3 regions of the Photobacterium damselae subsp. damselae genome follow, and region 1 is predicted to be linked to each of the others. Evidence: predicted binding sites of a transcription regulator. Region 1 holds the regulator's gene; each other region holds the start of a gene.
The links. The regulator PurR, encoded in region 1, represses purine synthesis genes. The targets are predictions, from matches to a motif close to TNANGNAAACGTTTNCNTNA.
Positions count from the first base shown of each region.

Region 1 (4,266 bases):
TTCTTAGCTTGAATGCGCACGGACAACCCTTACTGTCAAAGTGTACTGAATTAGCAACAAAGACCGAGGGTAGCGCGTTTTTATTTCAGCAAAAGCAAAAAATCTTTAAAAATCGATTAGTTGATGGAAAATTCTACAACTTTAGAGGTTTCTTGCTGCACGGTACGATTATCAGGAAGATCGTTGATGAGGATATAACCACTCAAAAAAACCGGAAGAACCGCAACCAATAGGCTTTTCCCTATGTGGTAATTACGATACCAATGTTTGCGAGCCTTAAAAAATAGGATCAAACCCCAAACAAGAAGAAAGATATTTAAAAAACCCATCACGACAATGGTATCAGAGAGTGATTGTAATGAGGCTATATTTTGCTTTACTGCAATGAGAACGGCAAAAATAGGTAGAAAAGAGAGAACGATACTAATTTGAAGTAGTCTTGGCCATTTACAAAACTTGTCTTTAAAAATATTTGTAGTTTGTCCTGGAAATGGGTTGGAACAACTCATAATCGCCTCATACAACATTAGCATCTCTAAGTATTTAATTATTTGAGTGCCCGTATTCCTATATAAGCCTCAAACTATAACTATATTATCGGAAAAATGAGTGAAGGGTAGTTTTGATGTAAGGTGGGTGTAAACTTTGTGACTTTGTTCAATAAACTTTAGTTGTATTTATTTTTTGTATGTCTGTATATGATTATTTTTTAAAAACTGTGTTTTATATTTAATGGGTGGTTTTAACCTAGATATATAAGATTATTAATATATTAATCAGTTGTTATGTAACTTGTTTGATAAAAAAAGAGGCTGATAATAGCCTCTCTACTTAAGTGTTAATTTAGCCAACGTATTGTGAGTATTGTTTTTAATTTAATGACGAAAGTAGCTCATGGCGACGCTGTTCAGTAATTACTGACCAATGCTGACCACTGATAGCTCCTTCAAGTGCCCACAATAGTTCAAGATTTAAAGAGTCTCCTTGAGATGACTGTAGTGCTTTAAATGCATCAAGAGCACCAACAGCAAATAATTGCTCAACGGTTTCAATTCCTGCTTTTTTTAACATGCGTTCATTGGTTAAGCGTAGATTAGGTAGATCTTTAATTCGATTAGGTGTTGCTTTTGATTTGGATTCCTTATCCTTTTCTGCCGCTTGGAGAGAGAGTTCACCTTGCTTGATTAAGCATTGAGTATCATCCCACCAATAGTCAGGAATGGCATAATGTTTTGTGACAACTGGAAATCCTTTTTTGTAATATATATAGGGTTTTAGTCCCAGTGCTTTAAATTCCCCTTCATTATGGCAATTGGCCCGTAGATGTAGCGTATTGTTTACTACCAGAGCAAACATAGTATCACCCGCGAATATACCAAAACCTCCAAACATAGAGCGTGATTTGATACGCCCAAAACATTCAAATAATTTTAACGTGTTTTTTAATACTGGTTTGTCCATGCTTCTTCTCGGTGAAAATAATCATGAGTCACCTAACATCAGAGCGGGGATTTAGATTATCAGAATAACTAAATATTCTGTCAGAAACCCTAAGATTCATGACATTGATATTTTGATTATCGGCAACCCCGCTACCATGAGTTTATGTATATAAACTTTTAGGCCGGAAGCTTTGCGTCCTATCTCTTTCAAGATAGTTTGCCCTGTTCGTAACTGATAAAGGTTAACGTAGATAGCTTAATATTTTTTATATGAAGTTGCAAAATTTGTGATGTTGATTCAGTTAATAATTTAAAATGAGTAATATAGATGCATAAGAAATGTTTAATTATCAGCCAAAAAAGCGCTTTAAGAATAAAGTGTTACGAACATATCCTATTATTAACCTTTTTTTAAATCGTAATTTGGTTAAGGTAAAATGAATACAGAATAAATTTTAATTCATTAAACTGATTAGACCTGTTTAGTCTTTCTTTTTATATAAAAAAAGCCAATATTGAATATTGGCTTCATATTTGGAATAGATTCCCAATTAATTAAGATTCTTTACCGACTTACGAATAACGAGCTCAGGCGCCATTTCAAAAGTTTGACGCTCATGATTCTTATCTTTGACGCGATCCATTAAAATTTCAACAGCCGTTTTACCTAAACGACGTTTTGGCTGATGGATTGTTGTCAATGGCGGTGAAAAATATGGCGCTAAATCGATATTGTCATAGCCAATAATTGAAATATCATCAGGAACTCGTAATCCTGCTTGTTCAAATGTGCTGATCATCGCCATAGCCATAATGTCATTAAAACAGAAAATAGCCGTTGGACGTTCAGTCATCGCGATAAAGTCTTGCGCCGCTTTTACTGCCGTATCACACTCAAAATCACCTTCAAGAATCCAATCTTCATTTACAGATAGATTGCTTTCTGCCATCGCTTTACGGAAGCCTTTAAGACGCTCGCGACAGGTTGACTTGTCTTCATGACCAGACAAACAACCAATTTTGGTATGGCCATTTTCAATAAAGTGTTTAGTTGCAATATAGCCGCCATGCTCTGCATTATCTTGGATTTTATCTGTATGTGGTGACTCTGGGCCCCAATCCATGATAACCATAGGCAGATCTTTTTTGCGTTCTAGCAACTCAAGCAGTTTCTCATCCAGATCGGAACACATAACAAGCAGACCATCGACACGCTTTTCTGCTAGCATGCGAAGGTAATCTTGTTGTTTCGATAGGTTACCTTCTGTATTACACAGAATAAGCGTATAACCTTCTTTATAACAGTACTCTTCAACACCGTGAACAACTTCAGCAAAGAATGGGTTGGTTGATTTAGTTACCAACATACCGATTGTACGGGTTGTATTGCATTTTAAACTGCGAGCAACAGCACTTGGAGCGTAATTAAGCTCATCAACCGCTGCCATAACTTTCTTTTGTGTTGCTTCTGCGACAAAGCGCGTTTTATTGATCACGTGAGAGACTGTCGTCGTTGAAACACCAGCCATACGTGCAACATCTTTAATCGTTGCCATAGTTATTCTTCTAATAATGGGGGTCTAGAGTCAGACCGCAATTCTTTCGATATCAAATTGGTTAGCCAGCTCTACGTTGAGTCTCTCTGGCTATTCAGTTTGTTATCACCACACAGTTAATCTTGCTTTTAATCTCTAATAATTAGCTAAAGTTTAGATGATTAAGCAAGTAATCGGGTTTGTATTGTGAAACCCGCTAAAAGCTAAAAAGCCGCACCATAAAGAGCGGCTTTTTGATAACAAGTGCTATAAGTGAATATTATACGATTCTATTACATTGTGTAATCGCTTGCGATCACATTTTACCTAGAGTCTGCGCGAGTGCAATGTTTCTGTGCTTGAAGCGGAAAATACTTGATAGGCATCAATAAATTTGAATGTAATTAAACGTAAATATTCATTGGTTTTATCGATTAATGGCACAATTTCTGCTCATAACAGAGACATTAAGCCAAAATAACCGGGTAGTTATGTTCTGGATGAGCGATAACTTGAACTGGCCAGCCGTAAACATTTTCGACTGCGGTTGGGGTTAGTACTTGCCATGGCGTACCATCAGCTTGAATTTTGCCTTGGTTCAAAATGATCAAACGATCCGCGTATTGAGCGGCTAAGTTCAGATCATGAATAACAATGATAACGGCAGCACCCTGTTGTGAAAGCGCTTGTGCAATCTCTAAAGTATGATGTTGATGAGCAAGATCAAGAGCAGATGTGGGTTCATCAAGCATTAAAATACATTGTTCGCCAGAGTGCGATAACTGGGTTAATACTCTGGCAAAATGAACGCGCTGTTTTTCCCCGCCAGATAGCGTTGGATAAAGCCTGTTTGCGAGATGATCCACACCAACTTTAACCATATTCTTAGCCGCTAGTTGTTGCGCTTGATGATTTGATATTGCTAAAGGCATCGCACCAAGCTCTGCAACTTCATGAGCAAGAAATGAGAACGATAGGGTACTGTGCTGCGGCAATATACCCATGTGTTTTGCCAATAATTCAGATGGCCAATGATCTTTGGGTCTTGAAAAGATCTCAATCGATCCTGAATTTGGCGTTATTTCACCGTTTAATACCTTCAGTAGACTACTTTTACCGGCACCATTTGGACCTAACAGCGCGGTTATTTGCCCAGACCTTATTTCTAAATCAACATTATCTAGTAAGGTCTTTCTGCCCAGCTGCAAATGAAGGTTAGAAGCTTTTAGTGCTATTGCGTGATGAGAGGATAGTGTGCTGCTCATGCCATACGTCCTTTTTGCTGGATC
Region 1 is NZ_CP146970.1:1,493,789-1,498,054, forward strand. It holds gene WAX86_RS06800 (carboxymuconolactone decarboxylase family protein) at 1-20, opposite strand, end outside; gene WAX86_RS06805 (hypothetical protein) at 117-509, opposite strand; gene WAX86_RS06810 (TfoX/Sxy family DNA transformation protein) at 871-1,461, opposite strand; cyclic di-GMP riboswitch class I at 1,580-1,674, opposite strand; gene purR (HTH-type transcriptional repressor PurR) at 1,994-2,998, opposite strand; gene WAX86_RS06820 (heme ABC transporter ATP-binding protein) at 3,445-4,242, opposite strand; gene WAX86_RS06825 (iron ABC transporter permease) at 4,239-4,266, opposite strand, start outside.

Region 2 (4,266 bases), 1.1 Mb from region 1:
TCTTATATGCAGAGGTACGACCCGGCAGTGCCGATGATAACTGGATTGACTGTGGCTCCATGGTTACCACACTCACTTTTGGTGCATTTCCCGCCATGGCTGCTTGCGGATTAGCGCCTGTATTTGATTCATTACACCCTGTTAGCGCCAAAGCAACGCACAAGGACACACAACGCAACGAGATATTGGGTTTGCGCATAAAGACTTTCACCATTTTAAACTGTTTTGTGATCTATTTATGATTATTCCCGCACCTTATACTATATAAGCCAAACCAATACTTAACAGTGTTAACAAAAAATGATGCATACAGACATATACCCATTAGGTAAAATGATTTAAAAACATAAACCATTAAATACAATAATGAATGATGAGAAGAAAATTGAGTTAGTCAAAGAGCTGGCTCGACTAATGATGATGACTCGTTCACAAATTCAGCAGCAGATGAAACGTCATGATCTTCCTTGTAATGTTGAATCTGTTCGAACGCTTGATGAGCTACTCAACCATCCGGGGATTAATAGCCATCAACTTTGTCAATTAACAGGATTTGATAAAGCGCACATAGCAAGAAAAGTAACTGAATTTGAACAGAAGCAGCTGGTATATCGCCAAAAAGATCCTAAAGATAAACGGATAACCCAACTTTATCTGACGGCGGAAGGAATGGATGTTGCGCGCTGTTGTATTACGTTGAGAAACCAGACTGTTTTAGAGTTAATGGCAGGTATTCAACCTAATGCGTTAGAAAGCTTAAATATTTTTCTTGAAAGTTTTAAAGCAGAAAATCAAAAGTGAAACCAAGAAAAAAGCCGAACCTCAATAGGCTCGGCTTCGAAAATTAAATCGGTAGTAATAACTTATTTAGTACCAAAGATCTTATCGCCTGCGTCACCAAGACCAGGAACAATATAACCTTTGTCGTTTAACTTCTCATCAATCGCTGCTGTGTATAGCTCGATATCTGGGTGTGCTTTTTCAAGCGCAGCAATACCTTCAGGGGCTGCAACAAGAACAAGAACTTTAAACTGTTTACAGCCGTGCTCTTTTAGTAGATCTAGTGTTGCGATCATTGAGCCACCCGTTGCTAACATTGGGTCAACAACCAGAGCAATACGCTCATCAATATTTGAAGCCAGCTTGTTAAAGTATGGTACAGGCTCTAGAGTCTCTTCATCACGGTAGATACCAACAACGCTGATACGTGCACTTGGCATATGCTCAAGTACACCATCCATCATGCCTAGACCAGCACGTAGAATTGGCACTACAGTTACTTTTTTACCTTTGATCTGATCAATTTCAACTTGACCATTCCAACCTTCAATAGTAACCTTTTCCGTTTCGAAGTCTGAAGTCGCTTCATAAGTCAGCAAGCTACCTACTTCCGTTGCTAGTTCACGGAAACGCTTAGTGCTGATATCGCCTTCGCGCATAAGACCAATCTTATGTTTAACCAGTGGGTGTTTAACCTCAACGACTTTCATGCCTGACTCCTAAGCAAACTCTGTATAAAAAAATCGCGACATTGTATACCAATTTATCACTAGACTGGTAGCCCGATTTAATCGTTTGCTTAACTTTTGCACAACTAAAAAAATTGACGCAAACGTTTTCCTTTACGCCACATCTGCTGTTATCATACCGCCAGATTTTTTCTTTAATACGTTGAGGGACCTTCCTGTGAGCGACAAAAACTCTTCTCTTAGTTACAAAGATGCTGGTGTTGATATCGATGCAGGCAATGCATTAGTGGATCGTATTAAAGGCGTAGTTAAGCGCACCCACCGTTCGGAAGTGATGGGAAATATAGGTGGTTTTGGTGCTCTGTGTGCCCTACCAACTAAATATAAAGAGCCTGTTTTGGTATCAGGCACCGATGGGGTTGGCACAAAACTTCGTCTCGCAATGGATCTAAAACAACATGACACCATTGGTATCGATCTAGTGGCAATGTGTGTAAACGATCTGATTGTTCAAGGTGCTGAGCCACTCTTTTTCTTAGATTACTACGCAACAGGTAAATTAGATGTTGATACGGCAGCAAGTGTTGTAACAGGCATCGGTGAAGGTTGTTTGCAATCTGGTTGTGCTCTTATCGGTGGAGAAACGGCAGAAATGCCAGGCATGTATCATGGTGAAGACTATGATGTCGCTGGTTTTTGTGTTGGTGTAGTCGAGAAAGCTCACATCATTGATGGTACAAAAGTTGCCGCGGGTGATGCGCTAATTGCAGTAGGTTCTAGTGGCCCTCATTCTAATGGTTATTCATTAATTCGTAAGATTATTGAAGTATCACAAGCCGATCTTAACCAAGAGCTACATGGTCGCACTTTGGCTGAGCACCTACTTACTCCAACAAAAATCTATGTTAAATCAGTCCTTAACCTGATGGAAAAGTGCGATATCCATGCGATTTCTCATATTACAGGCGGTGGCTTCTGGGAAAATATTCCACGAGTACTACCTGACAATACGAAAGCGGTCGTTGATGGCAGCAGTTGGCAATGGCCGGCAATCTTTAATTGGCTACAAGAAGCTGGTAATGTTGATACTTACGAAATGTATCGTACCTTTAACTGCGGCGTAGGTTTAGTCATTGCTCTTCCACAACAACAAGCACAACAAGCGATTGATATCTTAAATGCACAAGGTGAAAACGCTTGGCTATTGGGCCATATCGATCAGGCCACTGATGGTGAAGAGCAGGTGGAGATTCGCTAAGCCATGAAAAATATTGTGGTCTTGATTTCAGGTAATGGCAGTAATTTACAAGCGATTATGGACAGTTGCGCCAATGGCACGATTAAAAATGCTCGTGTTGCAGCCGTAATTGCCAATAAAGCCGATGCCTATGGTTTAACACGCGCCCAGCAAGCAAATATTGATGCTATCACTTTGTTGGCTTCAGATTTTGCCGATCGCCAAGCTTATGAGCAAGCATTGGCAAAGACCATCGATGGTTATCACCCTGATGTAGTGGTGCTCGCAGGATTTATGCGAATATTAGATTCTGCGTTTGTTCACCATTATCAAGGCCGCATATTTAACATCCACCCTTCACTCTTACCCAAATATCCTGGGCTTAATACCCACCAGCGAGCTCTGGAAGCCGGTGATAGTGAACATGGCACTACAGTTCATTTTGTGACCCCGGAGCTTGATGGAGGCCCTGTTGTATTGCAAGCCAAGGTCCCCATTTTTCCACAAGATAGTATTGCGGAAATTGAACAGCGAGTTCAACAGCAAGAATATGCTATCTATCCATTGGTTATTAATTGGTTTTTAAGCCAACGGTTAGTAATGGATGAAGCGGGAAAAGCGCTATTAGATGGGCACAACTTACCTCTAAACGGCTATGCCAGTGATGACTGATGTAAACATAACTGTCATCAAAGATAAGCATCAAGAGCAAGCCTAAAAAGTGGCGTAAAGAACCAATAATATAAATAAAAACGGCTGAGTTTGTGCTCAGCCGTTTTTCATTCTTTCGATTTTGCCATTAAGCTTGGGCTTGATAAACAACTTCACCAAAATAGAAGACGTTAAACTCACCTGGTTGCATTTTATGCCACTGCTCATTATTGGTTAGAGGCTGAGTAGCAATCACGGTTACCACATCATTTGGCGTAGTCTCTTGCTGAAAATCAATCGTAACATCTTCATCAATTAATGATGCACAACCAAATGGTGCCCTACGGGTAATGCTATGTAAGTTGTTAGTACAAAAAGTAAGTACATACTCACCATCACTCAACAACATATTATAAACGCCTAATTGGCGTAGTCGCTCACAGCATTGATGAATAAACGCAAACGCCTCCGCCATATCCTGAGGTGGTTTAGGATATTTAGCTTCAACTTGATTAAGCAACCAACAAAATGCAATCTCACTGTCGGTATCGCCTACCGCCTGAAAGCGCCCCGTATCTAAAGCATCATATCCTGTTAATTGACCATTATGAGCAAAAGTCCAATAACGCCCCCATAACTCGCGGGTAAAGGGGTGGGTATTTTCAAGATTGACGCCACCACGGTTCGCTTGACGAATATGGCTGATCACAGCACAGCTTTTTATCGGATATTCTTGCACTAATTCGGCAATACGAGACTGACAACTTGGGTTTGGATCTTTAAAGGTACGGAAACCCTTCCCTTCATAAAATGTAATACCCCAACCATCCCGATGTGGGCCAGTATTACCACCACGCTGCATTAACCCAGTAAAACTAAAACAAATATCCGTTGGAACATTGGCACTCA
Region 2 is NZ_CP146970.1:2,581,993-2,586,258, forward strand. It holds gene WAX86_RS11615 (efflux RND transporter periplasmic adaptor subunit) at 1-199, opposite strand, end outside; gene WAX86_RS11620 (MarR family winged helix-turn-helix transcriptional regulator) at 367-801, shown strand; gene upp (uracil phosphoribosyltransferase) at 864-1,490, opposite strand; gene purM (phosphoribosylformylglycinamidine cyclo-ligase) at 1,687-2,727, shown strand; gene purN (phosphoribosylglycinamide formyltransferase) at 2,731-3,378, shown strand; gene WAX86_RS11640 (class II glutamine amidotransferase) at 3,506-4,266, opposite strand, start outside.
Region 2: a site for PurR is predicted at 1,605-1,624, ahead of purM (phosphoribosylformylglycinamidine cyclo-ligase). Genes of this name have one in related genera too.

Region 3 (4,266 bases), 900 kb from region 1:
ATTGCTTGTTCTTCTAGAGCAATGTTACGCATGTTGTTCATTAGCTGCTCGTTACCTTCGTAGTAAGCAACAACTTCTGTTGGATCTTCGTATGCAGAAGCCATTTCAGCAATGATAGCTTTAACACGCTCTTCATCAGCTTTTAGCTCTTCAGACTTGATCACTTCGCCAAGAAGAAGACCAACAACTACGCGACGCTTAGCTTGCTCTTCAAATAGTTCACGTGGAAGCTCTGGCATGTTCTGTGCGTTGCCGCCAAAACGTTGTGCAGCTTGCTGACGTAGAACATTGATTTCTTGATCGATAAGAGCTGCAGGAACTGCGATATCGTTTTGCTCGATAAGACCGTTGATTGCTTGCTCTTTGATGCGACCTTTAACCGCTTGCTTAAGTTCGCGTTCCATGTTCTTACGAACTTCAGCTTTAAGTGCATCTACAGAACCGTTTTCGATACCAAACTTAGCAACGAACTCTTCAGTTAGTTCTGGAAGCTCTTGAGCTTCAACTTTAGATAGTTTGATAGCAAATACTGCAGCTTTACCTTTTAGGTTTTCAGCGTGGTATTCTTCTGGGAAAGTTACTTCGATGTTGAACTCTTCACCCGCTTTCTTACCAACGATACCGTCTTCAAAACCAGGGATCATACGACCTTGACCCATAGCTAGAGCGAAACCTTCAGCTTTGCCGCCGTCAAATGCTTCACCGTCGATAGTACCTTCGAAATCGATAGTTACGCGGCTGTCAGCTACAGCTGGAGCATCAACTTCAGTCCAAGTAGCTTGCTGCTTACGTAGAGTTTCGATCATGTTATCAACGTCAGCTTCAGTTACTTCAACAACTGGCTTCTCAACAACAACTTTATCTAGACCTTGAAGAGCGATTTCAGGGAATACTTCAAAAGTTGCTTTGAATACTAGATCCTGACCTTCAGCCATTTCTACTGGAGTGAAAGTAGGAGCGCCTGCTGGGTTGATCTGCTCTTTAACGATAGCTTCGATAAAGTGACGCTGCATTACTTCGCCTAGGATGTCTTGACGAACAGATGCGCCAAACATTTTAGCAACCATCTTAAGTGGTGCTTTACCTGGACGGAAACCATCGAAACGACGATTCTTAGCGATTTTCTTAAGCTCTGCAGTTACTGCATCTTCAATGTTAGCTGCAGGAACTGTGATAGTTAGTTGGCGTTCTAGACCTTCAGTGGTTTCAACGGTAACTTGCATTTTATTTAACCTCAAACTTACTCAGTATTCTGAGTGATGTTGCCGATCAGTCAATCACTGATGGTGGCATCCTTTTCGTGTTACGGTTTTAAACCATAACGCCTTAATTCTGATTAACCTCTTACCTAACCCTCTACAACGAGATATCGTAGAAAACCATAGGTAAGAAATTAAAGCGCGTCATTATAACGGCAGAGTGACAAACAGTCGAGAACCGCCCTAAGACACAAATAGTTCTTAAACTGTTTTACAAAATAGGGGCATTTACGGGCATTTCAACCCTTAACTATAAAAAAAGTGGCTTTTTTAACACTCTAGAGACATTAAGAGCTGGAAAAACGAACAAGTTAACAATTTAATCAGCAATTAAGGAATATTACGAAGATCAGATCGCTTGACTGAAAAAGCCAAATTTAAATAAATAGAATAAAAATTTTTTATTTAAAATGAAAAATAGATCACAAAACAGGGAATTTGAAACAGAAAATGTAGAACAGAAAAGAAGAGGAAATGGCACGCCCTGCAGGATTCGAACCTGCGACCACATCCTTAGAAGGGACGTGCTCTATCCAGCTGAGCTAAGGGCGCATCATTGTGTAACATTACGTTACGGATTTGGATTATACGTTGCCGACTTATAAGGTCAATATTTTTTTCTTTTTTTGCTTTCAAGCGGTTAAAGTTCCAACAAAAAAAGAAAAAATCATTCTTCTACTTAATATGTAGCCCCAATTAGATACTTTCCAGCCCCAACGCAAACGATTGCGTTATAGATCTTAATCACAGAATCTGCGACAATGCTTTTATCTACTTATAACCAATCGGTATTTATCGAAAGGAACATCATGACGGCTCAAATTATTGACGGGAAATTAATTTCTCAAACAGTTCGACAGGAAGTTGCCGCAAGAGTAGCAGCACGAACCCAAGCAGGGCTACGCGCTCCTGGCCTTGCGGTAATTTTAGTTGGTCAAGATCCTGCATCACAGGTTTATGTAAATAGTAAACGTAAGGCGTGTGAAGAAGTTGGCTTTGTCTCAAAATCATTTGATTTGCCAATCACAACAACTGAGTCTGAGTTACTCAATTTAATCGCTGAATTAAATAACGACCCAATAATCGACGGGATTTTAGTTCAACTGCCGCTACCAGCAGGTATTGATACCACGACTATCTTAGAATCAATTGTTCCAGATAAAGATGTTGATGGTTTCCACCCTTATAACGTTGGTCGCTTAAGCCAGCGTATTCCAAAACTGCGTTCTTGCACTCCTAAAGGGATTATTACCCTACTTGAGCGTTATAATATTCCAGTACGCGGCAAACATGCCGTTATCGTTGGGGCTTCAAATATTGTTGGTCGCCCAATGACATTTGAACTACTCCTTGCTGGAGCGACAACCACTACTTGTCACCGTTTTACTCAAGACTTAGAAGGTCATGTACGTCAAGCAGATATATTGGTTGTTGCCGTAGGTAAACCAAACTTTATTCCGGGCGAGTGGATTAAAGAGGGAGCGACGGTAATTGATGTGGGCATTAACCGTTTAGATACGGGAAAATTGTGCGGTGATGTGGAATTTGATGTTGCTAAAACTCGTGCCAAATACATTACACCTGTACCAGGAGGTGTGGGTCCGATGACTGTTGCTACCTTGATTGAAAATACTCTACTGGCGTGTGAACAGTATCATTCTAATGAGTAGCGAGTAGCGAGTAGCGAGTAGCGAGTAGCGAGTAGCGAGTAGCGAGTAGCGAGTAGCGAGTAGCGAGTAGCGAGTAGCGAGTAGCGAGTAGCGAGTAGCGAGTAGCGAGTAGCGAGTAGCGAGTAGCGAGTAGCGAGTAGCGAGTAGCGAAATTGTCAACATACTTAGTTTGATGTCAATGTATTTTCCTACTCGCTGTACTCAAATTGGAAAACTTGGAATTTTACTTTAGCGAGATTGAGAATCTAACACCCTACTCCTAGCTTTTTATTCCAATTTTTCTTTAACGAGCTAACTTTAAAGTCCTTTAACTACATCTTGTAGATACGCTTTAAAGTCTTCGCCAAGATCTGAGTGGCGTAAGCCGTATTCAACAAATGCAGCCATATAACCTAGCTTATTACCACAGTCATGGCTCTTACCAGACATATGGAACGCATCAACCTCTTGCTGCTTCATCAGCATATCAATGGCATCAGTTAGCTGAATTTCACCACCTGCACCCACTGGCGTTTTCTCAAGTAGAGACCAAATTTCAGCCGGAAGCACGTAACGGCCTACAATAGCAAGGTTTGAAGGCGCTTCTTCCACTGGCGGTTTTTCAACCACTTTTGTCATTGGTGAACTTTCACCTGCACCTAACTCCACACCACCGATATCAGCAACACCATAGCTTGATACATCGTTCATAGGAACAGGCTCAACCATTACCTGACTGACTTTAGTCTCATTAAAGCGTTGAACCATTTTAGCTAGATTATCAGTTTCTAGGTTACTTGCAGCGTCATCCAAAATAACATCAGGAAGCACAACCGCAAAAGGAGCATCACCAACTAGTGGTTGTGCACACAAAATAGCATGACCTAAGCCTTTTGCTTGTCCTTGACGAACATGCATAATCGTGACGTCAGGAGGACAAATAGCTTGAACTTCTGCCAATAACTGACGTTTAACACGCTGCTCTAATGTGGCTTCTAGCTCAAATGATGTATCAAAATGGTTCTCAATCGAGTTCTTTGATGAATGTGTTACAAGCACAATCTCTTTAATACCCGCAGCAACACATTCATTCACAACATATTGAATTAGCGGCTTATCAACAATAGGCAACATCTCTTTTGGAATGGCTTTTGTTGCAGGTAGCATGCGAGTGCCTAAGCCAGCAACTGGTATAACGGCTTTACGTACTGAATTGTTCATTGATTATCCATTCATATAATAATTAGAAATAAATACCCATTTTTATGAGCTGATTTCTATACTAGCAAAAGAGCCCTATTCTTTTTGTTAGCGTTTAATCAAATCTTTATTATCAACACTCACAGTCACGGCACGTC
Region 3 is NZ_CP146970.1:2,394,010-2,398,275, forward strand. It holds gene tig (trigger factor) at 1-1,223, opposite strand, end outside; tRNA gene WAX86_RS10640 (tRNA-Arg) at 1,735-1,811, opposite strand; gene folD (bifunctional methylenetetrahydrofolate dehydrogenase/methenyltetrahydrofolate cyclohydrolase FolD) at 2,069-2,929, shown strand; gene galU (UTP--glucose-1-phosphate uridylyltransferase GalU) at 3,227-4,129, opposite strand; gene rfaH (transcription/translation regulatory transformer protein RfaH) at 4,217-4,266, opposite strand, start outside.
Region 3: a site for PurR is predicted at 1,974-1,993, ahead of folD (bifunctional methylenetetrahydrofolate dehydrogenase/methenyltetrahydrofolate cyclohydrolase FolD). Genes of this name have one in related genera too.